Geomonas sp. RF6: one gene and its partners. Each later gene encodes a partner of the first gene's protein in a complex. Links are inferred from orthologs where the notes say so. Each region holds a gene or a part of one and is shown in the gene's direction. Other genes may lie near its edges.

Evidence for each region.
Region 2: the proteins of tsaD (region 1) and tsaE are in contact, whole or in part, in a crystal structure (PDB 6N9A), measured with the Thermotoga maritima proteins. The link is inferred for Geomonas sp. RF6 from one-to-one orthologs. Residues at the interface, in WP_004082750.1 of Thermotoga maritima: Cys10, Asp11, Arg49, His50, Leu82, Gly84, Gly135, Gly136, Glu154, Thr155, Leu156, Asp157, Asp158, Ser159, Glu162, Asp165, Lys166, Arg169, Leu170, Tyr175, Lys213, Thr214, Leu217, Tyr218, Gln221, Arg222, Asn324; in WP_004082108.1 of Thermotoga maritima: Leu37, Gly38, Lys46, Lys57, Val59, Lys60, Ser61, Thr63, Phe64, Thr65, Leu66, Met67, Val69, Pro71, Tyr82, Arg83, Leu84, Asp86, Asp88, Phe89, Asp93, Ile128, Asp130, Glu131, Arg134.
Region 3: the proteins of tsaD (region 1) and tsaB are in contact, whole or in part, in a solved structure (PDB 4WQ4), measured with the Escherichia coli proteins. The link is inferred for Geomonas sp. RF6 from one-to-one orthologs.

Annotation. Positions count from the first base shown.
Region 1 is NZ_CP087999.1:4,312,442-4,322,892, forward strand. The notes cover bases 6,172-9,064. They hold tsaD (tRNA (adenosine(37)-N6)-threonylcarbamoyltransferase complex transferase subunit TsaD), read left to right. Parts: upstream 6,172-7,050; coding sequence 7,051-8,079; downstream 8,080-9,064. Other genes in these bases: LPW11_RS18455 (PhoH family protein), read left to right, coding at 6,172-6,603; rsmA (16S rRNA (adenine(1518)-N(6)/adenine(1519)-N(6))-dimethyltransferase RsmA), read left to right, coding at 8,079-8,903; LPW11_RS18470 (UDP-glucose dehydrogenase family protein), read left to right, coding at 8,978-9,064. Also shown: LPW11_RS18435 (A-adding tRNA nucleotidyltransferase), read left to right, coding at 1-1,990; LPW11_RS18440 (hypothetical protein), read left to right, coding at 2,215-2,598; LPW11_RS18445 (DHH family phosphoesterase), read left to right, coding at 2,928-3,968; LPW11_RS18450 (aminotransferase class V-fold PLP-dependent enzyme), read left to right, coding at 4,047-5,171; more of LPW11_RS18455, read left to right, coding at 5,287-6,171; more of LPW11_RS18470, read left to right, coding at 9,065-10,321; LPW11_RS18475 (UDP-glucuronic acid decarboxylase family protein), read left to right, coding at 10,393-10,451.
Region 2 is NZ_CP087999.1:361,077-367,058, reverse strand. The notes cover bases 1-2,854. They hold tsaE (tRNA (adenosine(37)-N6)-threonylcarbamoyltransferase complex ATPase subunit type 1 TsaE), read left to right. Parts: upstream 1-1,111; coding sequence 1,112-1,597; downstream 1,598-2,854. Other genes in these bases: LPW11_RS01580 (aspartate kinase), read left to right, coding at 1,992-2,854; LPW11_RS01590 (CBS domain-containing protein), read left to right, coding at 666-1,115; LPW11_RS01595 (NAD(P)H-hydrate dehydratase), read left to right, coding at 1-568. In the rest of the region: more of LPW11_RS01580, read left to right, coding at 2,855-3,212; cimA (citramalate synthase), read left to right, coding at 3,304-4,887; LPW11_RS01570 (ComEA family DNA-binding protein), read left to right, coding at 5,226-5,441; LPW11_RS22350 (hypothetical protein), read left to right, coding at 5,620-5,748. UniProt on the Escherichia coli protein: Required for the formation of a threonylcarbamoyl group on adenosine at position 37 (t(6)A37) in tRNAs that read codons beginning with adenine.
Region 3 is NZ_CP087999.1:3,112,626-3,123,127, forward strand. Bases 3,161-6,104 are described here. They hold tsaB (tRNA (adenosine(37)-N6)-threonylcarbamoyltransferase complex dimerization subunit type 1 TsaB), read left to right. Parts: upstream 3,161-4,247; coding sequence 4,248-4,961; downstream 4,962-6,104. Other genes in these bases: rseP (RIP metalloprotease RseP), read left to right, coding at 3,161-4,150; ilvD (dihydroxy-acid dehydratase), read left to right, coding at 5,298-6,104. In the rest of the region: frr (ribosome recycling factor), read left to right, coding at 1-124; LPW11_RS13420 (isoprenyl transferase), read left to right, coding at 231-983; LPW11_RS13425 (phosphatidate cytidylyltransferase), read left to right, coding at 1,011-1,805; LPW11_RS13430 (1-deoxy-D-xylulose-5-phosphate reductoisomerase), read left to right, coding at 1,892-3,049; more of rseP, read left to right, coding at 3,086-3,160; more of ilvD, read left to right, coding at 6,105-6,956; ilvB (biosynthetic-type acetolactate synthase large subunit), read left to right, coding at 7,126-8,826; ilvN (acetolactate synthase small subunit), read left to right, coding at 8,959-9,453; ilvC (ketol-acid reductoisomerase), read left to right, coding at 9,566-10,502. UniProt on the Escherichia coli protein: Required for the formation of a threonylcarbamoyl group on adenosine at position 37 (t(6)A37) in tRNAs that read codons beginning with adenine.

The DNA of each region.
Region 1 (10,451 bases):
AGCTCACGCCTCGCTGGATCACTACGTCGGTGATATCGCGGGGCTTGCCCACATGATGCGTGACATGGAGAACCTGAACGCGCTCTTTATCGTCGTGGGGATGGGGGACCGGATCTACCTCGTGGCGCGCAGCCGCATTCCGGAGGTGCGGGTAGGGGAGATACTGGAGGAGTTGGGGGGAGGGGGGCACGCAACCGCCGCCTCCGCCACGGTGAAGGGGCTCACCCTCATCCAGACACTGGAGCTCCTCGAGTCCGTGCTGCGAAGCCGCGTCAATCCGAGGCGGACCGCGCAGGACATCATGTCCGCACCGGTGAAGTCGATCCCTCTGAAGACGACGATAGAGGAGGCACGGGAGCTCCTGGTGCGCTACAACGTCACCGCCATGCCGGTCGTGGACGTCGAGGGGAAGGTGAAGGGGATCATCTCCAGAAAGACGGTGGAGAAGGCGATGTACCACAACCTCGGCGTGGTATCGGTCGCGGACTACATGCACACCGAGTTCATGATCGCCGACCCTGAGACGCCGATTACCGAGATCCAGACCTACATCGTCGGCAACGACGCCCGTCTGGTGCCAGTCGTCGCCCAGGGGGAGCTTATCGGGGTGATCACCCGTACCGACCTCTTGCGCTACGGCTACGGAGGGGAGGCGCTGTACGATCTGGCGCGCGACTCCCTCCCGGTGAAGAGTCGCGAGATCGTGGGTCTCATGAACAAGCACCTCCCCCCGCGGGTGGTGACGATCCTCAGGAACCTGGGGGAGGTCGGCGACAGGCTGGAGCTCCCGGTCTACGCGGTTGGCGGCTTCGTGCGCGACCTTCTCCTCGGGGTGGTGAACAAGGATATCGACGTCACGGTGGAGGGGGATGGAATCATATTCGCCGACGCCTTTGCGGCGCAGTACGGGTGCCGGGTGAAGAGCCACCAGAAGTTCGGCACCGCCGTCATCGTCTTCCCCGACGGCTCAAAGATCGATGTGGCGAGCACACGCCTCGAATACTACGTTTCTCCCGGAGCGCTGCCGACCGTGGAGCGCTCGTCCCTCAAGATGGATCTCTACCGTCGCGACTTCACCGTCAATACCCTCGCGATCCGGCTAAACAGCGCCTATTTCGGGAGGCTCATCGACTTCTTCGGCGCCAACCGCGACCTGCAGGACGGGGTCATCAGGGTGCTGCACAACCTCTCCTTTGTGGAGGATCCCACCCGGGTCTTTCGCGCCATCCGCTTTGAGCAGCGCCTCGCCTTCAGGATCGCGAAGCACACGGAGAATCTCATCAAGAACGCGGTGAAGATGGAATTCCTCGACAAGCTCGGCGGCCGGCGCCTCCTCTCGGAGCTGGTGCATATCCTGAAAGAGAAGGAGCCGCTGAAGGGGATCTACCGGATGGCGAACCTCGGGCTCTTCCGCTTCATCCGCCCCGATCTGGAGTTCACCCCCGCCGTACAGAATGTGCTTGAGGGTGTGCGGGAAATCCTCTCCTGGTTCGACCTCCTCTTCCTGGAGCGCCCCTACGAGCGGTGGGCCGTGTACTTTCTGGCGATGTGCGATCCCCTCACAGACGAGCAGTTCTGGGGGACCTGCACCCGACTCTCTGTGGCGGAGCATTACAAGGAAAAGCTCTACGAGATGAGAAAGGACGGAGCGCTCCTCGTGACTGCCATGGAAAAGCGTATCTACTCCAACGGCAAGCTGGAAAACAGCGAGATCTACTTCTTCCTGCGCAGTCTGACCGTGGAGGTGCTCCTCTACCTCATGGCCCGCAGCCAGCACGCCGAGGTCAAGCGGGCGATCTCTCTTTATTTCACGAAGCTAAGCGGAGTGCGCCCGCTCATCAACGGCGAGGACCTGCAGCGTCTCGGCGTACAGAAGGGACCTCGCTACCGTGAGCTCCTCGATGCCGCCCTTTCGGCGCGGCTGAACGGAACGGTCTCCAGCAAGGAGGATGAACTGCGCCTGGTCCAGGGGCTGCTTGCCGCACTGTAGCGAATCCGCAACAGAAAGCTGCGCTAAATGGCGTAGTTATCGTCTCGTCCTTCCGTCGTTCCTCTCCGCAACCCTCCCGCTCCCTCCGCTCACATCTCGGTGGCGCCGCGCCTGGTGCTCCGTTGCAGCTTTTCTTCAAAAAAACTCCCCCTGAGAAAGGAATCGGCCCGTTTGTTGCTGATGAGGTCGTGATCCCGCACTTGTTTCTGATGGAGGAGAGTTTCGTGACGTCTTGGAAAAAGTCCACAGTGGCAGCTTTGATCTTTTGTCTGGTGTCCTCACCCTGCCTCGCGGCTGCCGAAAACTTCAAAGAGGTCTTCCTCGATGCGCTCTACGGCGGGATCACCGGCGGCCTCATCGGTGCCGCCGTGATGGCGTTCACGAAGGAGCCGAGCCGGCACCTGGAGTACCTTGGCTACGGTTTCGGAGGGGGGGCGCTCCTCGGCGCAGCGTACGGTACGGTCCGTTCAGTAAAATCGTTTGCGGAGGTGGAGAACGGCAAGGTGAAATTTGCCATCCCCACCGTCATCCCCGATATACAGGAGACAAAGTCGAACGGCAAGACCCCCTTCGTGGTGACCGCGCAGTTGCTGCATGGAAAGTTTTGACGTAAGTCAAGTTTTTGGACAGTGGCAGGGAGTCATGATCCCGTTTTCGCGTCCTTTTTGGTCGTTCTGCGGAGCTCGGTGAGGGGGTGCCATAAAAGAGCAGGCCCGCCTAACGTTCCCTCCTTTGCGAAGGGGGGACAGGGGGGATTTCCTCTTGCGGGTGCCGCTCCAGTTCCCTGCCAGTCTGCCGCAAACGTGTCGCCGACATTGCCGGGAACGCCTGCGGCTTATCCCGGCCTACATTGTCTGCTTCTTCCTTTGCAATTCCCGCTCTGTTGCTCCCCTTCGCGCATCCCTGTTATACTTCCCTTCAGAAGGGGGGGACAGATTTGGCTCTCAACGGAAGACTTCCGGACCTCAAAGGGTACACCGATGCCCTCCTCAACTGGGTGGGGGGGCGCGGCAAGATACTCATCGTGGTGCACGACAACCCCGATCCCGACGCCCTCGCCTCCGCGATGGCTCTTCGCCACCTCTTCGCGGTGCGCACCAACAGGGAAGCGATCATCGCCTTTTCCGGGATGATCGGCCGCAGCGAAAACCTGGCGATGGCCAAGAATCTCCAGATCCCCCTTACCCCCTTTCAACTGATCGAACTGAAGGCCTTCCCCGTCGTCTGCCTCCTCGACAGCCAGCCCGGCACCGGGAACAACGCGCTCCCCCCCGGCGCCCGCGTTGACCTCGTCATCGACCACCACCCGATGCGCGAGGGGAGCGCCACCTGCAAGTGGATCGACATCCGGCCCGACTACGGGGCCACCAGCACCATCCTCTACGAGTATCTGCGGGTGCAGGGGATCTCTATTGGTACTAAGCTCGCCACCGCTCTTTTCTACGCCATCAAGTCGGAGACGCAGGATCTGGGGAGGGAGGCGAAGCGCCCCGACCGCGAGGCGTATCTCACCCTTTTTCCCCTGGCCAACAAGGTCCTCCTGAACTCCATCGTGCGCCCGAGACTCCCCCGCGAGTACTTTGCCGCGCTGCACTCCGGTCTCAGGCACGCCCGGATTTACGGCAATGTGCTGGTGGCATCGCTGAAGCATGTGCAGTTCCCGGAAGTCGTCGCCGAGTTTGCCGACCTGGTGGTGCGGCTGGAAGGGGTCGAGACCGCGCTTTGCATGGGGCACGTGAACCGCCAGATGATCCTCTCCATCAGGACGGAGTCGCAGGAATTGAACGCGGGGGAGCTCCTCAGGACCGTTGTCGACGGCTACGGGAGCGCCGGCGGTCATGGGATGATGGCTGGCGGGAAACTCAACGAGACAGATGAGAGCGACGAAGCGATGACTGCCACGGAGGGGCTCATGATCCGGCGCTTCCTGGAGTACCTCGGTGTGGTGCAGGGGGAGCCGGAATGTCTCATCCCTTGACCGGCTTAGCCTGCGCCGTGCGCGCAGATACTCATGAAAGCGGTTGCCAAACAAGAGGTAAAATGTTAGTACATGGTTATGTCCCTCTTCCTCGATAACGCCGCAACATCGTTCCCGAAACCGGAATCCGTGTACCTCGCCATGGACAAGGTGATAAGGGAGATCGGGGTCGCGCCGGGGAGGGGAGGGTACGGTCAGTCACTCGCCGCGTCCAGGCTTGTATTCGAGACCCGGGCGCTCCTCGCGGAGTTCTTCGGCGTCAAGCAGATTTCCCGCCTCATCTTCACCCACAGCGCTACCGAATCCCTCAATATAGCCGTGAACGGGCTTCTCGCCGCCGGCGACCACGTCGTTACTACCTCCATGGAGCACAACGCCCTCGTGCGGCCGCTGTATCTTGCCCGCAAGCGCGGCGTCGAGGTCACCTTCGTTCCCGCAGGGAAGGACGGCGTCGTATCCGAGCACGCCATCGCCGGGGCGATGCAGAAAAACACGAGGCTTGTCGCCTTCTCGCACTGCTCCAACGTGACCGGCACGATCCAGCCTCTGGAGGCGATCGTGAAGGTGGCCAAGGGGAGTGGGGCGCTTGTGCTGGTGGACGCGGCGCAGAGCGCAGGTTACCTTCCGATCGACATTGCGGCCCTCGGCATCGATCTTCTCGCCGCTCCGGGACACAAGGCTCTCTTTGGTCCCGCGGGGACCGGGATACTCGCCCTCGGTGCAGAGGTGAAGCTCGACCCGCTGCAGGTCGGCGGCACCGGCGCCAGCTCATCGAGCCCGGAGCCGCCGGAAGAGCTCCCGGAGCGCTTCGAGAGCGGCACCATGAGCACCCATGCCCTTGCCGGGCTGAAGGCGGGTGTGGAGTTCGTGCAGGAGGTGGGGCTTGAGACGATCCGCCAGAAGGAAAAAGTCCTTGTGGACCAGCTTGTGGAGGGGCTGCGCAAGATTCCGGGGGTGACGCTGTATGGTCCGGAGAGCGGCGACCGCGGCGGCGCTCTCTCCTTCACCATCGAAGGGCGGGACCCCTCCGAAATCGGCTACACTCTCGACACCGAGCACGACATCTGCGTACGCGTGGGACTTCATTGCGCACCGGACGCGCACAGGACCATCGGCACCTTCCCCACGGGGACGGTGCGGGTAAGCCCCGGCTACTTCAACACGCCCCAGGACATCGAGCGCTTTCTGAAGGCGCTGCATTGACTACGACCACTGCCGTTACGTCTTCAGTGAAGGCTCCTCCAAGGTTGCGGTGTACTCCGGCACCCCAGAGCTGCAAGCCATTCCTGACCACCGACACTTTTTCACTGAGGCCTCTATGAAAACATTTGTTCTTGATACCAACGTCCTCCTCTACGACCCGCAGGCCCTGGAAAAGTTCGAGGAACATTCGATCATCGTCCCCATTACCGTCATCGAGGAGATCGACAGGTTCAAGAAGGACATGAACGAGACGGGGAGAAACGCCCGCCAGGTCTCCCGCATCCTCGACAAAATGCGCAAGGGGGGCTCTCTCATCAAGGGGATCCAGCTGCAAAGCGGCGGGACGCTGCGGGTGGAGATCTGCGAGGAGAAAGTGCTGAAGATGCTCCCCCCCGAGCTGCGGGAAGAGCGCGGCGACAACAGGATCCTTGCGGTCGCCGTCGACCTCATGGCGCAGCGCCCGGACGTCCCGGTGATACTGGTCACAAAGGACACGAACCTGCGCATCAAGGCGGACGCTCTCGGCCTCAGCGCCGAGGACTACGAGTCGGACAAGGTGAGCATCGATTCCCTCTTTACCGGCTATGCCAGCGTGGAGGTCGGCGCCGACCTCGTCGACCGCTTTTACAGCCAGGGGTGGCTCGACTGGCCCGCGGGGCTGCATCCGAACCAGTTCGTAGCGCTCAGCGAATTCGGCAACCCCGGCCACAGCGCGCTTGGACGTTTGGATAGCTCGTCCGGCCGTGTGGTGCCGCTGCGCGGGGTCGGGAAGGAAGGGGTCTGGAGCGTCTTTCCGAGGAACCGTGAGCAGTCGTTTGCGCTCGACGCACTCCTTGACGACGAGGTAAAGATCGTGACGCTGATGGGGAAGGCAGGGACCGGAAAAACGCTTCTCGCCATAGCCGCCGGTCTGCAGAAGACGGCGGAGGAGAATGTGTACAACAGGCTCCTCGTGTCTCGCCCGGTTTTCCCGATGGGTCGCGACCTCGGCTTTCTGCCGGGGGACATCGAGGAGAAGCTCACCCCCTGGATGCAGCCGATCTTCGACAACGTCGAGCTCCTCCTGACGGGGCATGAAGGGGAGAAACGGCACAGCAAGGGGTACAAAGAGCTCATGGCGATGGGAATCCTGGAGATAGAGCCCCTCACCTACATCCGCGGGCGCTCCATCCCGATGCAGTACATGATAGTCGACGAGGCGCAGAACCTCACTCCGCATGAGATCAAGACGATCGTGACGCGGGCGGGGGAGGGGACGAAGATCGTGTTGACCGGCGACCCGTACCAGATCGACAACCCCTATGTCGACGCCGAGAGTAACGGTCTCACCTACGTAGTGGAGCGGCTGAAGGATCAGAAGATCTCGGCGCATATCACCATGACGAAGGGTGAGCGCTCCGAGCTCGCGGAGCTGGCGGCAAACCTGCTGTAGTCCGGTGCTGCGGGAAGTTTTCAGGAGAGGGCGCGGTTGCTCGTGCCCTCTTTGCTTTTTCCCGGATGCGGCGGCTGAAGGGGAAGATGATCTCCGGAAGCGAATGTCGAACCCTCGCTGGAGGACAGGCTTCCCAGCCTGTCGCGCGGCGCGAGCCGCGTCTGCTTCCATGGCGGCTGACGCCGCCATCGCAGGCAAGATGCCTGCGCTCCAGCGCGCGGGCACCGTACGTCGGCAGAGGGAAGAAGTTGGTCTCCCGCGGCGAATGTTGAACTCGCGCTGGAGCACAGGCTTCCCAGCCTGTCCCGCGGCGCGAGCCGCGTCTGTTCCAGTTCAGCCGGCGCATGCCCCTTCTTCCCACTGATCATTCGATAGAAGGACTTCGTATGTCCTCGAATCGTGCAATAATTTACTGGATACATCACTTTTGCTCGGGTTCCGATTTATATGCTTTTACTTGCTCTAGAATCTTCATGCGATGAGACGGCTGCCGCCGTGGTGGCGGACGGTCGTGTTATCCGCTCCAACATCGTCTCCTCCCAGATAGCGGTCCATGCCGAATATGGCGGGGTCGTCCCGGAAATCGCCTCCCGCCAGCACCTCGAAGCTGTCTCGACAGTCGTCACGCAAGCCCTCGAAGGGGCGGGCGTAACCCCCGCCGACCTGAAGGGGATTGCGGTGACCCAGGGGCCGGGCCTTGCCGGCGCGCTCCTCGTGGGGCTCTCCGCCGCCAAAGGACTCGCCTTCGGATGCGGCATTCCCCTCATCGGGGTGAACCACATCGAAGGGCACCTGCTGGCAGTCATGCTGGAGCGCCCGGTGGAGTTCCCTTTTCTCGCTCTCGCAGTCTCCGGCGGCCACTCCCACCTCTATCGCGTGGACGGCGTCGGGCGCTATCGGACGCTCGGACAAACGGTGGACGACGCTGCAGGTGAGGCCTTCGACAAGGTGGCGAAGCTCCTCGGTCTGCCGTACCCCGGCGGCGTGGCGATCGACCGGCTGGCAGCCCAGGGTGATCCCGGAGCGATCCGCTTTCCCCGCCCGCTCCTCAATGACGGCAGCTACAATTTCAGCTTCAGCGGCTTGAAGACTGCGGTGCTGACTCACGTGAAGAAGCACCCCGAGTCGGCGGAAGCGGGCATTCACGACCTTGCGGCCTCTTTCCAGTGGGCGGTCTGCGACGTCCTTACCCAGAAGACTGCCGCGGCCCTCGTGGAGACGGGGCTGAACCGGCTCGTGGTTGCCGGCGGTGTCGCGTGCAACAGCGCGCTTCGCCTCTCCATGCAGAAGATGTGCGATGAGAAAGGGGTCGAGCTTTACATCCCCACCCCCAGGCTCTGTGCCGACAACGCGGCGATGATCGCGGTGCCGGGGGATTTCTACCTGTCCGCCGGGATCTCGAGCGGCCTTGACCTGGACGCGCTCCCGGTGTGGCCCCTGGATCGCCTGGCGGCACGACTTACGGAGGGGATGTGATGGAGAAAATTCGCGCCAAAAAAGCGCTGGGCCAAAACTTTCTGGTGGACAGCGGTGTTCTCACGCGCATCGTTTCCTGCGTAAAGCCGACTCCGGAGGATTTTATCCTCGAGGTCGGACCTGGGCGGGGGGCTCTCTCCCGTCTGCTGGCGGAGAGCGGCGCGCGTCTTCTCGCCGTGGAGCTCGACCGCGAGCTCATCCCCGTGCTAGGAGCTGAATTCTCCGGCGCGCAGAACGTGGAGGTGGAGCATGGCGACATCCTGCGCGTAGACCTGCGGGAGATCCTCACGCAGCGCAGCGCCGGAAAGTGGAAGGTGGCGGCGAACCTGCCGTACAATATCTCCTCCCAGGTTCTTTTCCGCTTCCTCGACTGCTGCGACCTCTTCCAGAGCCTCACCCTCATGCTCCAGAAAGAGGTGGGGGACAGACTGGTCGCGCCGCCGGCGTGCAAGGACTACGGGATACTCACTGTTTTGCTCGGGCTGCACTTCGACATCCGCAGGGAGTTCATCGTGAAGCCCGGTTCCTTCCGGCCGATCCCGAAGGTAGATTCGGCGGTTCTTACCTTCACGCCGCTGCCGGCTCCGCGGGTCGAGGTGGGGGATGTCCGCTTCTTCCGGCTCCTGGTGAAAGGCGCCTTCAGCCAGAGGAGAAAGACCCTTTACAACGCCCTGCGCGGCGCACGCGTAGTGGAGACAGATGAGGCCCTTCTGGAAGGGCTTGCCAAGAGTGGTATCGACGGAGGGAGGCGCGGCGAGACCCTCTCGTTGCCTGAATTCGCTGCCCTTTCACGGGCTTTGTTGTCCGGGAAAAGTCTGGCGTAGTAACTTCCTTTTGTGGTATATAGAGCTGCTAATCTCAGACAGGGCCGCACACGCGGTCCATGGAGGTAATCCAGATGAAGATTTGCGTAGTTGGATCCGGTTATGTCGGTCTTGTCGCGGGAACCTGCTTTGCCGAAAGCGGTAACGACGTCGTCTGCGTCGACATCAGCGAAGAAAAGATCAACGGACTCAAAGAGGGAATAATCCCCATTTACGAGCCGGGACTAAAGGAGATGGTGCTGCGAAACTGCGAGGAAGGTCGCCTTACCTTCACCACGGATATCGCCGCCGCCGTCAAGGATTCCCTGGTTAACTTCATAGCGGTCGGGACCCCTCCCGGTGAGGACGGCTCCGCCGACCTGCAGTACGTCCTGGGGGTGGCGCGCGACATCGGGCGCCACATGACCGGGTTCAGGATTGTGGTGGACAAGTCGACGGTGCCGGTGGGGACCGCCGACAAGGTGCGCGCCGCCATTGCGGAGGAGCTCGCGCTGCGCGGTGTGGACTACGAGTTCGACGTCGTCTCTAACCCCGAATTCCTGAAGGAAGGCGCCGCCATCGATGACTTCATGAAACCGGACCGTGTCGTTATCGGTACGGACAATGTGCGCACCGCAGAGCTCATGAAGGAGCTGTACTCCCCCTTCATGCGCAAGTCGGACCGCCTCATCATCATGGACATCCGCAGCGCCGAGATGACCAAGTACGCGGCGAACGCGATGCTGGCGACCAAGATCACCTTCATGAACCAGATATCGAACCTCTGCGACAAGATGGGCGCGGACGTCATGGCGGTCCGCGAGGGTATCGGCTCCGACTCCCGCATAGGCTACGACTTCCTCTTCCCCGGCGTCGGCTACGGCGGCTCCTGCTTCCCGAAGGACGTGAAGGCGCTGGCCCGCACCGCCGAGGAGTGCAACTACGACTTCATCCTCCTGAAGGCGGTGGAGGAGGCGAACGAGCGGCAGAAGCTGGTATTGCCGAACAAGATCGAGGCGCGCCTCGGCTCCGGCGGGGCTAAACCGCTCGAAGGGAAGACCTTCGCCGTGTGGGGCCTTTCCTTCAAGCCGCGCACCGACGACATGCGCGAGGCGCCGTCCTTGACGATCATCTCCCGGCTCCTCGAGCTCGGGGCGCAGGTCCGCGCCCACGACCCGGAGGCGATAAAGGAAGCACAGAAGCATTTCGGGGACCGGATCTCCTACAGCCACAACATGTACGACATCCTGAAGGGGGCGGACGCCCTCGTCATCATCACCGAGTGGAACGAGTACAGAAACCCCGATTTCGAGCGGATCAAGAACCTCCTGGTCAACCCGCTCATTTTCGACGGCAGGAACCTGTACAAGCCGGAACGGATCCGCAGCAACGGGTTCGAGTACCAGCCTATCGGCAGGAACGGCAAGGCCGGATTCTAAGGAAGATCACTTGAACGGCTTCGGGTCGGATGACCCGGAGCCGTGCAGCGACAGTGGAGGGAAAAGGCTTCATGCGTGTTCTCGTGACCGGCGGCGCCGGCTTTATCGGTTCTCATCTGTGCGAAAGGCT
Region 2 (5,982 bases), 4.0 Mb from region 1 along the record:
GATCGGAGCGGCACGTTCCACCTTCTACCTGGTGCATACCCTCGTCGAGGCTCTCCCCCTTCCGCTCGTTCTCGATGCCGACGCCCTCAATGCACTGGCCCTTGCCCCTGAGCTTCTTTTGAAGAGACGGGGGGCAGTCACGGTCCTTACCCCTCATCCGGGAGAGATGGCGCGCCTGATCCGCGGCACCATCGCAGACGTGGAGCGGGACCGCCTTGGCGTGGCCCGGGACTTTGCCGTCCGCTACGGCGTGCACCTCGTCCTTAAGGGGTCGGGGAGCGTCGTCGCCGCCCCCGACGGCTCCGTGTCGATAAACGGCAGCGGCAATGCGGGGATGGCCTCGGGGGGGATGGGTGATGTCCTCACCGGCCTCCTCGTTTCTTTGCTCGGCCAGGGATATCCCCCCTTCCAGGCTTGCCAGCTCGGGGTCTTCCTGCACGGCTATGCGGCAGACCTCATCGCGCGTGAGAGGGGGATGGCGGGGATGAAGGCGACGGAGGTGCAGGAGTCTCTCCCCGCGGCGCTCGGGCATCTGGCACAGGCGGGAGCGTTAAAGCTCTCGAAGTAGTATCATGAAGAAGGAGCTGCGCCTGTGCGGACATCCGGCGGGCGCGGCCTGACATTGCCGCGGCTTCGAGCCGCGGCATTAGAAACGGAGAGGACCTATGCTGAAAGCAAAGGATGTTATGACCAGGGACGTCGTCACCGTGACGCAGCAGACCTCGGTGCGGGAGCTGGCTGCTCTTCTCGACGAGCGCCGCATCGGCGCTGCCCCCGTCGTCGATGAAGCCGGCAATCTGATTGGCATCGTCTCGGAATCCGATCTGGTGGAGCAGGACAAGAGCCTGCACATTCCCACCGTGGTCTCCATTTTCGACTGGGTCATCTACCTCGAGAGCGGCAAGCGCTTCGAAAAGGAGCTGCAGAAGATGACCGGTGGGACTGTCGGCGACATCTTCACCCCCGAGGTGCATACCGTCGGCCCGGAGACCCCCCTTAGCCAGGTGGCCGATCTCATGACTGACGAGCGGGTGCATCTCGTTCCGGTCGTGGAGGGGGCTCAGCTCTTAGGCGTCATTGCACGCATCGACCTCATCAGGACGATGCGCTCGTGAGGGATGCGGTAACGATAGCGACGCGGGCACCTCTGGAGACGGAGCAACTCGGGCGGAGGGTCGGTCGCCTCCTCGCCCCCGGGGATTTCCTTGCCCTTACCGGCGAGCTGGGGGCGGGGAAGACCCGCTTTGCCAAGGGGGTCGCGGAGGGGCTCGGCGTTGCCGAGGACACTCCCGTCACCAGTCCCACCTATACCATCCTCAATATCTACGAAGGGCGCATTCCCCTTTATCACTTTGACCTGTACCGTTTGCGCGGCGCTGAGGAAGTGGAGGAGCTCGGCTTCGAGGAGTACTTCTACGGCAGGGGAGTGAGCCTCGTCGAGTGGGCGGAGCGTCTGGAGGGGGAGCTTCCGGCGGATCTTCTCACCGTGACCTGCCGCCATCTTGGCGACGAGGAGCGCGAATTCACCTTTGCTGCCTCGGGCGTTCGCTCAGGCTCCCTTCTGGCCGAACTTGAAGCAGCACTGCAGGAGATATAGCCGCTACCTCGTTTGCTGAGGCCTCCGTGTCCTTGTAGGCCGGAATAAGCGCAGCGTTTCCGGCAGCCGTTTCAACCTGAGACTGCTGTGTGCCGGGAACGCCTTCGGCTTATCCCGGCCTACATTTTAGTGCAAAGGGTGTCCCGCGCAGACTGTATTTAGGCGGGAATCACGCAAGCCCTTAAGGGTGCTATTCCTATCTCGTGTTTAAAGCCATGAAACTGCTGTTTACCCGGAACCCCTTCGGCCGACTAGTGACCTACATGTTATTGATGTGAATGAGATCTCGCGGTTGAAAAAAGTGCTTTACCCATTGGATTAATCTTGGTAATAACAGTGTTCCGCGCGCGGCGGCTTCGGCTGCCGTTCGATATTCAGGACAAGGAGGACGGACATGGCCTTAGTGGTCCAAAAATACGGCGGTACCTCGATGGGGTCCGTCGAGAGGATACGCAACGTCGCCAGGAGGGTCGCAAAGACCTATGACGCCGGAAACGATATGGTGGTAGTGGTTTCCGCCATGTCCGGCGAGACGAACAAGCTGGTGGCGCTGGCAAACGAGATGAGCGAGTTCCCGGACAGCCGCGAGTACGACGTGCTGGTGGCGGCGGGGGAACAGGTCTCCATCTCTCTCCTCGCCATGTGCCTGAAATCGATGGGTTACGACGCAAAATCGTACCTGGGGTTCCAGGTGCCGATCGTCACCGACAACTCCTACAGCAAGGCGCGCATCGAGGAGATCCCCGACACGAAGATGCGGCAGGACCTGGACAAGGGGACGATCCTCATCGTCGCCGGATTCCAGGGGGTCGACGACAGTGGCAACATCACCACCCTCGGGCGCGGCGGTTCCGATACCTCGGCGGTGGCGCTCGCTGCTGCGCTGAAGGCGGATGTATGCGAGATCTACACGGACGTGGACGGGGTCTACACCACCGACCCGAACATGGTGAAGGACGCCAGGAAGATCGAGCGTATCACCTACGAGGAGATGCTGGAGCTCGCCAGCGTCGGCGCGAAGGTGTTGCAGATCCGTTCCGTCGAATTCGCCATGAAATACAACGTGGACGTGCATGTGCGTTCGAGCTTCAACGACAATTTGGGAACCATGGTTACCAAGGAGGATAAAGATATGGAAGCAGTGCTCGTCTCGGGCATCGCCTATGCCAAGGATGAAGTAAAGATTGCGGTCATGCAGGTGCCGGACAAGCCCGGGATCGCGGCTCAGATTCTCACCCCCCTCTCCGAAGCGAACATTTCCGTGGACATGATCGTGCAGAACGTGAGCGAGGCGGGTTCCACCGACTTTACCTTCACGGTCACCAAGGGGGACTTCAAGAAGGCTCTCGCCATCACGAAGGAGACGGCGCAGGCGATCCAGGCGAAGGAAGTCCTCACCGACGAGAACGTCGCCAAGATCTCCATCGTCGGCCTCGGCATGAGGAGCCACGCAGGGGTGGCCTCCACCATGTTCAAGACCCTCGCCGCCGAGGGGATCAACATCCAGATGATCTCCACCTCCGAGATCAAGATCTCCGTCGTTATCGACGAAAAGTACACCGAGCTCGCCGTGCGCGTACTGCACGACGTCTTCGGGCTGGCGGGGAAAGAGTAACGTCCTTTCGCCCACCTCGTGGGAGCGTGCTGCTCCGGCCCAAGGGGTGAGGAAGGAAGTGCTGTAAAGACGCCGTTTAAAGGTGGGTAAGATGAGCCTTGTAAAACTGTACGATACGACGCTCCGCGACGGAACTCAGGCGGAGGACATCTCCTTTCTGGTGGAGGACAAGATTCGCATCGCCCACAAGCTGGACGACTGCGGTATCCACTACATCGAGGGGGGGTGGCCCGGGAGCAACCCGAAGGATGTGACCTTCTTCAAGGAGATCAAGAAGGAGCGGCTCTCCCAGGCGAAGATTGCCGCCTTCGGCTCGACGAGGCGGGCGAAGATCACTCCGGACAAGGACCAGAACATCCGCACCCTGGTGCAGTCCGAGGCGGACGTGGTGACGATCTTTGGCAAGACCTGGGATTTCCATGTCCACGAGGCGCTGCGCATCTCCCTGGAGGAGAACCTCGAGCTGATTTACGACTCCCTCGTCTATCTGAAGGAGCGGATGCCGGAGGTCTTCTACGACGCCGAGCACTTCTTCGACGGTTACAAGGCAAATCCCGCGTACGCCATCAAGACGCTGGAGGCTGCAGCGCAGGCGGGCGCCGACTGCATCGTTCTTTGCGACACCAACGGGGGGACCCTCCCCTTCGAGGTCGCCCGCATCGTTTCGGAAGTGCGCCAGATCATCACCACTCCTCTCGGGATCCACGCCCACAACGACAGCGAGTGCGCCGTGGCGAACAGTATCGTGGCGGTGGAAAACGGCATCGTACAGGTTCAGGGGACAGCCAACGGCTTCGGGGAGCGCTGCGGCAACGCCAATCTCTGCTCCATCATTCCGGCGCTAAAGGTGAAGATGGGGAGAGACTGTCTCTCGGATCAGAACATGCGACGCCTGCGGGAGCTTTCCCGCTACGTCTACGAGCTCGCCAACCTCGCCCCCAACAAGCACCAGCCGTATGTCGGGGACTCCGCCTTCGCCCACAAGGGGGGAGTCCACGTATCGGCGATCCAGCGCCACGCTGAGACGTACGAGCACATGCGCCCCAATCTGGTAGGGAACACCACCCGCGTCCTCGTCTCCGATCTCTCCGGGAGGGCGAACATCCTTGCCAAGGCGAGCGAGTTCTCCATCAACCTGGACAGCAAGGACCCGGTGACACTGGAGATCCTGGAGAATATCAAGGAAATGGAGAATCGCGGCTACCAGTTCGAGGGGGCTGAAGCGACCTTCGAGCTCCTGATGCGCCGCGCCCTCGGCACGCACCGCAAGTTCTTCTCCGTGATCGGCTTCCGCGTCATCGACGAGAAGAGACACGAGGATGACCAGCCGACCTCCGAGGCGACGATCATGGTGAAAGTCGGCGGGAAGGTGGAGCACACCGCAGCGGAGGGGACCGGCCCGGTGAACGCGCTGGACAACGCCCTCAGGAAGGCGCTGGAGAAGTTCTACCCGAAGCTCAAGGAGGTAAAGCTCCTGGACTACAAGGTCCGCGTCCTCCCGGCAGGGCAGGGGACCGCCTCGGCCATCCGGGTCCTCATCGAGTCCGGTGACAAGGAAAGCCGCTGGGGGACGGTCGGTGTCTCCGCAAACGTCATCGAGGCTTCCTACCAGGCGCTGATCGACTCCGTGGAGTACAAGCTGCACAAGGAAGAGGAGGGAGGGGGAATTCGCTGATGCCCCGCGCCGGACGCCTCACAGTCTGCGTCCTCGCCCTCGTCGTCTCGCTTCCTGTCTTCTTCAAAGGCCGCGCTACCCGGACCCCTTCCGGAGGCGCGGCCTTTTTGCGTGCGGATCCACACCATGTGCTGGTGCGGCTCGCCGGAGATTTCCCGCACCCCGGGGTGTATAATTATCCTGTGGGTGTGACGGTGACGACCGTCACCAAAATGACGCTTACTCCCCCCTTCCCGTCTACCGCGAACGGGGTAAATGGTGAAAAGGTACTAACAAGCGGTGATATTTTGACGCTTTCCCGTCCTGCTGCGCAAGTAGGTGTCCTATCGTTGGAAAAGATGGCGGCAGCGGAGCGGATCCTCTTCGGCATCCCCCTCGATCCCGACGATATGGCCGCTTCCGACTGGGAAGCCCTGCCTGGGATCGGCCCCGCCCTCGCGCACCGCATCGTGCAGGACCGTCACAAAAATGGCGCTTTTCGCTCTCTGGAGGGGGTATCGCGCGTTCCTGGCATCGGAGAGGGGACGCTGTCGAAGATCAGGAGGTATTTCTAACGAGAGCCAACTTCGCATGGTGTCAAGCTTTACACCTCGCTTTCCACCCCCTTTCCAAATCATTTTTGCTGAAGCATTCCTTATTGGCACGCAACATGTAAACACTCCCTAGCAGACACGATCAATTCCTATCAATGCGGAGGTTGCTATTATGAATTGCCCTAAATGCAAAGGGAGAATGTTCTCGGAAAAATATTACGACTTCGTGCGGTCTTTCGACGCCTGGAAGTGCACCTGCTGCGGCGAGGTGCTGGATCCGACGATCCTGGCGAACAGGGCGAGGAACAACAATAACCTCCTCGGCTGAGCCCTTCTGGTAAGAGCGGACCGTGCGGTAGGCGTTCCGACTATAGATGCAAAAAAAGGATTCCCTCAGTGGAATCCTTTTTTTGTGTCCGCAGAGAATTGCGGGAAGCTCTGCCTATTACTCCTCACCAGATCAAAAGACCTCTCTTTCGTTCAGGCACCCCGCGAAGCCTCCGGCACATTCGCCGGCATTACCAACTCACTATCATCGCTTCAAATCCGAAAATGCGAAGCC
Region 3 (10,502 bases), 1.2 Mb from region 1 along the record:
GAAGCAGATCTCCGAGGACGAGCTGAAGCGCGCCGAGAAAGAAGTGCAGGATTTCACCAACACCCACGTGGCGAAGGTGGACGAGGTCTTCGCGCACAAGGAAAAAGAGGTTATGGAGGTCTAGGACGCTCCGGATCGGGGGGGAGTCTCTCCCCCCCGGCAACCTCTCGCGCGCCGCGGGGCGCGCACCACCCCTCCAATCCAGGGGATTTTTTGTTTTTAGGGTGCTCATGAAAACACTCAAGCCGGAAAACCTGCCGCGTCACCTCGCCATCATCATGGACGGCAACGGGCGCTGGGCCAAGGAGCGCATGCTGCGCCGCATCGTCGGGCACCGCAAAGGTGTGGAGACGGTCCGGGTCATCGTGGAGGAGTGCTCGCGCCTGAAGATCGGCTACCTTACCCTCTTCGCCTTCTCTGCGGAGAACTGGCTGCGCCCGAAGACCGAGGTGACTGCGCTCATGGCGCTCCTCAAGCAGTACATTCGCGGTGAGACCGCACGGATGATGCAAAACGACATCAGGTTCAACGTGATAGGGAACCGTGCCGACCTGCCGGAGGACGTAAACCGCGAGATCGACTCGACGATCCAGAAGACCTCGGGAAACCGCGGCATGCTCCTCACCCTTGCCCTTTCCTACGGCGGCCGCCAGGAGATCATTTCCGCCGCACGAAGGCTCGCGAGTGAGGCCGCCGCCGGCCGCCTCGACCCCGATTCCATCGACGAGAACTCTTTCGGCGCATCGCTCAGCACCGCCGGGATCCCCGATCCCGACCTCCTGATACGGACGAGTGGTGAGATGCGCATCAGCAACTTTCTCCTCTGGCAGCTGGCCTACGCGGAGCTCTACTTCACGGAGGTCAACTGGCCGGAGTTCGACAGGGACGAGCTGGCCCGCGCGCTCAAGGACTACCAGTCCAGGGAGCGCCGGTTCGGCAAGACCAGCGACCAGCTGCGTCGTGGCGGGGAGCAGCCCTCCTAGCGGGGGACGCCAAGAAAGGAGCTCGCTATCAAACGTCTTGCTTCCGCAGCGGTACTCTTGCCGCTGCTCATACTCTTCATTTTGAAGTCGCCCCCCGTCTGGTTCGACATCCTCATCGCAGTGGTGGCGGCCATCGGGCTCGACGAGTTCTACCGCATGACCCTCCCGGAGCGCCGCAGCGAAGGGTGGAGCGCCGCGGTCGTCGGCGCCCTCGCGCTCTTCACCATTCCCTTCGCCGACGGGATGCTCTCCCTCTTTGCCCTCACCGCAGCAGTGCTCGGCTTCTCCCTTGTCGGCCTCTTCCGCCTGAAGGACATCGCGCAGGCCGCATCCGAGTCCGCCTTCATCTTCATGGGCTTTCTCTACGTCCCGCTGCTCCTTGCGCACTTGATCCTCCTGCGCGTCGAGCCGCACGGCGTGGCCTGGATCTTCCTGATGATGGTGATCGTGATGTCCGGGGACAGCGCCGCCTACTACGTGGGCTCGAGCTTCGGGCGCACGAAGCTCTACCCTGCGGTGAGCCCGAAGAAGAGTGTGGAAGGCTCCCTCGGGGGGCTCGCGGGGAGCGTGATCGGCGCCCTTGTCTTCCGCGCCCTCTTTTTCGCTGAGCTGACGATCGTCGACGCGGTGGCGGTGGCGCTCCTTTGCGGAGTCCTCGGGCAGCTGGGAGACCTTTTCGAGTCCCTCATCAAGAGAAGCTGCGGCGTGAAGGATTCCGGCACCCTCATCCCCGGCCACGGCGGAATTCTCGACCGGCTGGACAGCATCCTCTTCGCAGCCCCCGCGGTTTTCTACTACGCGTACTTCGTGTTCGCGGGGTAGAGAGTGAGCTACATCCCTCTTCTGGCGTACTCACGCACAAAATTGCACAGCGCTCTCTTTTCCAACGGCGCTTGTTATGAGGTATTATGAAAAAGATCGCTATTCTCGGCTCCACCGGATCGATCGGGGTGAGCACCCTCGACGTCGTCGATAAACACCCCGAGATGTTCCAGGTGGTGGCGCTAACTGCAGGCACCAACCTGGAGCTCCTCAAAACGCAGATCGAGAAGTTCTCCCCAGTGCTCGTCTCGGTTCTCACCGCCGAGCACGCCGCGCAGCTCGATCGTATGCTCTCCGGGAAGAAACCGCAGATCATGCATGGCGTGGAAGGGCTGATCGCCGCCGCCACCGCGCCGGATGCCACCATGGTGGTAGCCGCCATCGTGGGCGCCGCAGGGCTTGTCCCGACGGCAGCCGCGATCAGCGCCGGCAAGGACGTGGCACTGGCCAACAAGGAAACGCTCGTCACCGCCGGGCACCTGATCATGGACCTCGTGCAGGAGAAGGGGGTCAACCTCTACCCGGTGGACAGCGAGCACTGTGCGGTCTTCCAGTCCCTCGTGGGGCACCGGAAGGAGGACGTGAGCCGCCTCATCCTCACCGCCTCCGGAGGGCCGTTCTGGAGCTGGAGCAGCGAAAAGGTGGCAGGCGCCACCATAAACGACGCCCTGAACCACCCGAACTGGAGCATGGGAAAAAAGATCAGCATCGATTCAGCGACGATGATGAACAAGGGGCTCGAGGTCATCGAGGCGCGCTGGCTCTTCGACATCCCTGTCGACCGCATCGCGGTGCACATCCACCCGCAGAGCATCATCCACTCCATGGTGGAGTATCTGGACGGCAGCGTCATGGCGCAGCTCGGGATGCCGGATATGAAAGGGCCGATCGCCTACGCCCTGACCTATCCGGCCCGCATCCCCGCCGGCGTCAAGCCGCTCGACCTCACCAGCCTTTCCGGGCTCACCTTTCATAGGCCCGATCCGCTGCGCTTCCCGGCGCTCGATCTTGCCTACCAGGCGGCACGCTCCGGCGAGAGCATGCCGGCAGTCATGAATGCAGCCAATGAAATCGCCGTGGAGGCGTTTCTCTCGGGGAGGATCGGGTTCGCCGCCATCCCGGTGGCGATTGAAAAGACGATGGAGCTGCACGAACCGCACGCTCTGCGCACCTTCGAGGAGGTGCTGGAGGCCGACCGCTTCGGTCGCAGGACCGCCAGGAAGGTCCTGAAGTTCGAGGAGTAAGACCGAAGCCGTCGCTGCAAGACCGTAGGGGGGGTAATGACTAGCATATTCTTCGCAATTATCGCCCTGGGGGTGCTGATCTTTATTCACGAGCTCGGGCACTTCCTTTTTGCCAAGGCGTTCGGGGTAGGGGTCGAGAAGTTCTCCCTCGGATTTGGGCCGAAGATCGTCGGGAAAAAATATGGCGAGACGGAGTATCTCCTCTCCGCATTCCCCCTTGGCGGCTACGTCAAGATGGTGGGGGAGGGGGACGACGTCGAAATCACCGAGGAGCAGAGGACAGTCTCCTTCAGCGACAAGTCCGTACTGCGCCGCATCATCATCGTCGCGGCGGGACCGATCTTCAATCTCCTCTTCGCCTACTTCCTCTTCATCGTCGTCTTCATGATCGGCGTTCCAGCCGTCACCACGAAGGTCGGCGAGGTCGTCCCGGGGAAACCCGCGGCGCAGGCGGGGATCCTGCCGGGAGACCTTATCACTGCTGTGAACGGCAAGCCGGTGGACCGCTGGGAGGATTTCGCCACCGTCATCTCCAAGGGGAAGATCGCCCCGATGCAGGTGACGGTCGTGCGCGGCGCGACTGTCATGAACTACAACATGGTCCCGGAGCCCCGCACGACGAAGAACCTCCTCGGTGAAACGGTGACCTCCCCGGTGATCGGGGTCGTGGCGGCCGGCGAGACGGTGACGGACCACTTCACTCCGCTGGAGGCGATAAAGCGGGGGAGCGAGCAGTGCTGGAACGTGATCTCCCTTACCTTCCTCTCCCTGGTGCGCCTCGTGGAGCGCGCCATACCGCTCGACACCATCGGCGGCCCGATCATGATCGTGAAGATCGCCGGGCAGCAGGCAGCGGCCGGCGGCGTGAACTTCCTCGCCTTCGTGGCGCTCCTCTCGGTGAACCTGGGGGTGCTGAACCTCCTCCCCGTGCCGATCCTGGACGGCGGCCACCTCGCCTTTTACATCATCGAGCTCATCATCGGCCGTCCGGTGGGGAAAAGGGCGCGGGAGATAGCGCAGCAGGTCGGGCTCGTCCTCCTGGTGAGCCTCATGATCCTCGCCTTCTACAACGACATCGCCCGGATCGTGACAGGGAAATAGTCGGGGGGAGTAAGGATCCCATCATCATTCACGGCCGGGAGGGGAATACCTCCCGGCTTTCTCATCGCTCCAGCAGCAGGCGTAGATCGGAATAGCCTTGAAGATTCTCACCTTTGATACCTCCGGAAGCTCATCAAGCGTCGCACTCTCCCACGGCACCGAACTGATCGGTGAAACCCTTTTCAGCGGCCACCGCACCCCCACAGGGAAGCTCCTCGACGCCGCCCGCGCGCTCCTCGACACAGCCTCCCTCGCTCCGGCGGATCTCGATGCCTTCGCCGTCTCCCTCGGCCCCGGCTCCTTCACCGGCGTCCGCGTCGGCATCTCCCTGGTGAAAGGGATGGCGCTGGCGGCAGGGAAGCCGGCGCTGGGCTTCTCCTCCCTCGCCATGCTCGCCGCCAATCTCCCGCTGTGCGCCTGGCAGGTGGCGCCCCTCTTCGATGCCCGGAAAAGCGAGGTGTATTGCGCGCTGTACCGCACCGGAAGCGGGGTGCCGGTTCCGGTGGCGGCTGAGGCGGTCCTTCCCCCTGTCGACTTTCTGGCCACCATCACCGAGCCTACCGTCTTTGTGGGGGACGGAGCGCTGAGGTACCGGGAGCTGATCACCGAGACCCTCGGCGACCTCGCCATCTTCGCCCCCTGGAATGCCCACCTCCCGAAGGCATCGGCGGGGGCTCTTGTTGCCCATGAAGCCGCTCTGGCCGGGGCATTCATCCCTCTCGCCCAACTCAACCCCCGCTACCTGCGCCTCTCCGAGGCGGAAGTGGCCAAAAAACGGGCCTCCGAAGAATTCAGGAAAAACGCTCCTTGAGTCCCCCCTCCCTTGACGGGAGGGGGACAGGGGTGGGTGAAGCTGCCATGAGCTGGAACGGTGGCGCCTTCCCTCACACCCTGTCCCTCCCCCGCGAGGAGGAAGGGAACATTCCTGCAGCCGTTTTAAAAAAATGTTCGATTAAACTGAAAAACGCCGGGAAGGGGGCTGAGCAGGCGCCCGAGTAGCTGTTGACAGTTCTTTTGTAATGTATTATGTTGACCCCTCTATTTTTAATCCAACGGTAACCTCCTCTAAATACGAAGAAATTTTACCGTCATCAACTACCGGTTTATTAGCTCCAAACGGTGAGCGCTCCGGTGCAAGGGACAACATATGCGTAGCGATACTATTACTCAGGGACTGGAGCGTACTCCGCACCGCGCCCTTCTGAAGGGTACAGGACTTCCGCAGAGCGAGATGGCGAAGCCCTTCATCGGCATTGCCACCAGCTTCACCGATCTCATCCCCGGCCACATAGGGATGAGGGACCTCGAGCGTTTCATCGAAAAGGGGATTCACACCGGCGGCGGCTACGCCTTTCTCTTCGGGATTCCGGGGGTTTGCGACGGGATCTCCATGGGGCACAAGGGGATGCACTACTCCCTCCCCACCCGCGAGCTGATCGCGGACATGGTGGAGTCGGTCGCCGAGGCGCACCGCCTGGACGGTCTCGTCCTTCTCACCAACTGCGACAAGATCACCCCGGGGATGCTGATGGCTGCCGCGCGTCTCGACATCCCCTGCATCGTGGTGACCGCCGGTCCGATGATGAGCGGCCGCGGCGTCGAGGGAAGGCGCTACTCCTTTGTCACCGACACCTTCGAGGCGATGGCCCGCTACAAGGCCGGCGTCATCGACGACGCCGAGCTCGCCCGCTGCGAGGAGAACGCCTGCCCCGGCGTCGGGTCCTGCCAGGGGCTCTTCACCGCCAACACCATGGCGATCCTCACCGAGACGCTCGGCATGAGCCTCCCGCGCTGCGGCACCGCCCTCGCCGTCTCTGCCCTCAAGAGAAGGATCGCCTTTGCCTCCGGCGAGCGAATCGTGCAGATGGTCGGCGAGAACGTCACCCCGCGCTCCATCCTCTCCAGGGAAGCATTCGAAAACGCCATCCGCGTCGACCTCGCCCTCGGCGGCTCCTCCAACACGGTCCTGCACCTCCTCGCCATCGCACGTGAGGCCGGGGTAGATCTGCCGCTGGAGACCTTCGACGTCCTCTCCCGCCAGACCCCGCAGATTGCCTCCATGAACCCCGCAGGTGAGCACTTCATGGAAGACCTCGACGCGGCAGGGGGCGTGGCAGGGGTGCTGAAGCAGCTCGGCGACAGCATCCACGACTGCCCGACCGTCATGGGGCTCACCACGAAGCAGATCGTCTCCTCCCTCTCCGACGTCGACGAGAGCGTCATCCGCCCGACCGCACAGCCGGTGAAGAAGGAAGGGGGGATCGCGGTTCTCTTCGGGAACATCGCTCCGGACGGCGCGGTGGTGAAGCAGTCCGGCGTGGGCGAGAAGATGATGCAATTCACCGGCACCGCCCGCTGCTTCGACTCCGAAGAGCTCGCCATGCAGGCAATCATGAGCGGCCAGATCAAGAGCGGCGACATGGTGGTGATCCGCTACGAGGGGCCGAAGGGCGGCCCGGGGATGCGCGAGATGCTCGCCCCCACCGCAGCGATCATGGGGCTTGGCCTCGGCGACTCCGTAGCGCTCATCACCGACGGCCGCTTCTCCGGCGGCACCCGCGGTCCGTGCGTCGGGCATATCTCCCCGGAAGCTGCGGTCGGCGGCCCGATCGCTCTCGTGGAGGACGGTGACCGGATCGAGCTCGACATCCCGTCCCGCTCCCTGAAGCTTCTGGTGAGCGACGAAGTCCTCGCCGAGCGCCGCGCACGCTGGAGCGCACCGGAGCCGAAGATCAAGAAGGGGTGGCTCGCCCGTTACGCGAAGGTCGTCACCTCCGCCAACACCGGAGCGGTCACCACGGCATAAGTTTTTTTGGGTTAGTGTTGCAACTCAGCCAGCCAGCAATTGGCAACTCCCGCACCACGTCCCCTCCCTTTCAAGGGGAGGGACAGGGTGGGGATGGGGTTCAGCAAACAGCAACAATGAAACGGTCAATAGTGAACACAACGAAGTTTGCAGTCATGCCGGGGGTGTTATGAAGATGAATGGTGCTCGGATAGTGTTGGAGTGCTTGAAGCTGGAGGGGGTGGATACGGTCTTCGGTTACCCCGGCGGAACCGTCATAAACCTCTACGACGAGCTATTCTCCTTCAAGGAGATCAAGCACATCCTGCCGCGCCACGAGCAGGCGGGGGTGCATGCCGCCGACGGGTACGCCCGCGCGACCGGCAGGGTAGGGGTGGCGATAGCGACCTCCGGCCCCGGCGCGACCAATACCATCACCGGGATCGCCACCGCCTACATGGACTCGATCCCCATGGTGATTATCACCGGGCAGGTCCCCACCGCGCTCATCGGCAACGACGCCTTCCAGGAAGCGGACATCATGGGGATCACCCGCCCCTGCACGAAGCACAACTTCCTGGTGAAGGACATCAGGCAGCTGGCGACGATCATGAAGAAGGCCTTCTACATCGCCCGCAGCGGCCGCCCCGGCCCGGTCCTCGTCGATCTCCCGAAAGACGTGCAGGTAGCCACCACCGAGTTCCACTATCCGGACAGCGTGGAGCTGCGCGGCTACAAGCCGACACTGGAAGGGCACCCGAAGCAGATCGAGAAAGCCGTCTCCATGATCCTGCAGGCGAAGAAGCCGGTCATCTATGTCGGCGGCGGAGCCGTCCTCGGCAACGCCTGCGCCGAGCTTACCACGCTGGTGCGGCGCCTCGGCGCTCCGGTTACCACCACCCTCATGGGGCTTGGCGCCTTCCCGGAGAACGATCCCCTCTCCCTCGGGCTGCTCGGCATGCATGGCACCTACTACGCCAACATGGCCGTCTCCAACTGCGACGTGCTCGTCGCCGTCGCCGCCCGTTTTGACGACAGGGTCACCGGGAAGATTCCGGCGTTCGCCCCGCACGCGAAGATCATCCACCTCGACGTCGATCCCACTTCCATCAAGAAGAACGTGAGGGTCGACCTACCGATCGTAGGGGACGTCTGCGAGATCCTGAAGAAGATGCTGAAGGTCATTGAGGAGCGCGACTTGGAGGCGGACAACGCCCGCCAGGGGTACCTGCCGTGGCTCGAGGAGATCGCCGACTGGAAGGAAAAGCAGCCGATGGCCTACCAACAGGGTGACAAGGTCATCAAGCCGCAGTACGTGATCCAGAGGCTGCGCGCCCTTTCCGACGAGGATGCCATCGTTGCCACCGACGTCGGGCAGCACCAGATGTGGACCGCGCAGTTCTTCGGCTTCACCCGTCCGCGGACGCTCCTCTCCTCCGGCGGGCTCGGGACGATGGGTTTCGGCCTCCCCGCCGCCATGGGAGCGCAGGCAGCCTTCCGTGACCGCCAGGTCATCGCCATCTGCGGCGACGGCGGCTTCCAGATGAACCTGCAGGAGCTGGCCACGATGGTGCAGAACCGCCTCGCGGTGAAGATCTGCATCATCAACAACAACTTCCTCGGCATGGTGCGGCAGTGGCAGGAGCTCTTCTTCGACAAGCGCTACTCCTCCACCTGCCTGGAGCTGCCGATCGACTTCGTGAAGCTTGCCGAAGCCTTCGGCGCGAAAGGTTTCACCGCCTCCTCCGTTGAAGAGGTCGACAACGTCATCAAGGAAGGATTCGCCACGCCAGGCCCGGTGATCATGGAGTTCCGTGTCGCCCGCGAGGAGAAGGTGCTCCCGATGGTGCCCGCCGGCGCGTCCCTCACCGAGATGGTGCTGGCGTCCTAGAAGGCGTTTTCCCGCAAGGGAGAGGCTCTCTGCGAAATGGAGGGGAATCCCCCCTCGCCACTGTTACGCTTTGCTTATGCCGGGCCGGGAGCGGAAGGACTCATCCCGACCCCTGAAGTATCTGGAGGGACCGTGCGACACATCATAGCCGTGCTGGTAGAAAATGAATTCGGAGTCCTTTCCCGCGTGGTGGGGCTTTTCTCCGGGAGGGGGTTCAACATCGACTCCCTCACCGTTGCTCCCACCAATGACGAGTCCCTCTCCCGCATCACGCTGGTAACCCGCGGGGACGAGCAGATCATCGAGCAGATCACCAAGCAGCTGAACAAGCTGATCGACGTCATCAAGGTCATCGACTTTGAGCCGGAGAACGCCATCGAGCGCGAGATGGCCCTCGTGAAGGTGAACGCGGAGGACCAGAGCCGCGCCGAGGTGCTGCGCGTGGCGGACATCTTCCGCGCGAAGGTCATCGACGTGACACCGAAGTCGTACACCCTGGAGGCCACCGGTGCGCCGTCAAAGATCGACGCCATGGTGGAGCTCCTGCGCCCCCTCGGGCTGAAGGAGCTCGTCCGCACCGGCCCCGTCGCCATCGGGCGCGGCTCCAAGGGGTGGAAAGGGCAGTAAACGGGCAGTATCCATCACAGCACGAACAGAGTGCTTTCTGCATGCGGCCTGGTCGGGACCTCCCGTTCCAGGCCCTTAATCTTAAACTGAAGGAATTCACAAAGGAGAGACGATGAAGATTTATTATGACAAGGACTGCAACCTGGACATTCTCAGAGGGAAGAAGGTGGCGGTGCTGGGATACGGCTCGCAGGGTCACGCCCACTCCAACAACCTGAAGGACTCCGGCGTTGACGTCGTTGTCGGCCTGAAGGCCGACTCCCCCTCCGTGGCGAAAGCCCAGGCTGCCGGCCTTACCGTGCTGCCGACCTCCGAGGCGGTGAAAGTCGCCGACATCATCATGATCCTGCTCCCGGACGAGATCCAGGGGGACGTGTACCGCGAGCAGATCGCTCCGTTCGTCAAGCAGGGCGCATACCTCGCCTTCGGCCACGGCTTCGCGATTCACTTCGGCCAGATCGTGCCGCGCGCTGACATCAACGTCATCATGGTCGCTCCCAAGGGCCCGGGTCACCTCGTGCGTCACGAGTACACCAAGGGTGGCGGCGTTCCCTCCCTCATCGCCATCGCCCACGACCCCTCCGGCGACTCCAAGGAGATCGCACTCGCCTACGCTTCCGCAAACGGCGGCGGCAAGGCCGGCATCATCGAGACCTCCTTCAAGGAAGAGACCGAGACCGACCTCTTCGGCGAGCAGGCCGTTCTGTGCGGCGGCATCTCCGCCCTCATCCAGTGCGGCTTCGAGACCCTCGTCGAGGCGGGGTACGCACCGGAGATGGCATACTTCGAGTGCCTGCACGAGACGAAGCTGATCGTCGACCTGATCTACGAAGGGGGCATCGCCAACATGCGCTACTCCGTCTCCAACACCGCCGAGTACGGCGACCTGACCCGCGGACCGCGCGTCATCACCGAAGAAACGAAGAAAGAGATGAAGAAGATCCTCGACGAGATCCAGACCGGCGAGTTCGCCCGCGAGTGGATGCTCGAGAACAAGGTCAACAAGCCGCGCTTCAACGCACTGCGTCGTCGTGGCAATGACCACGAGA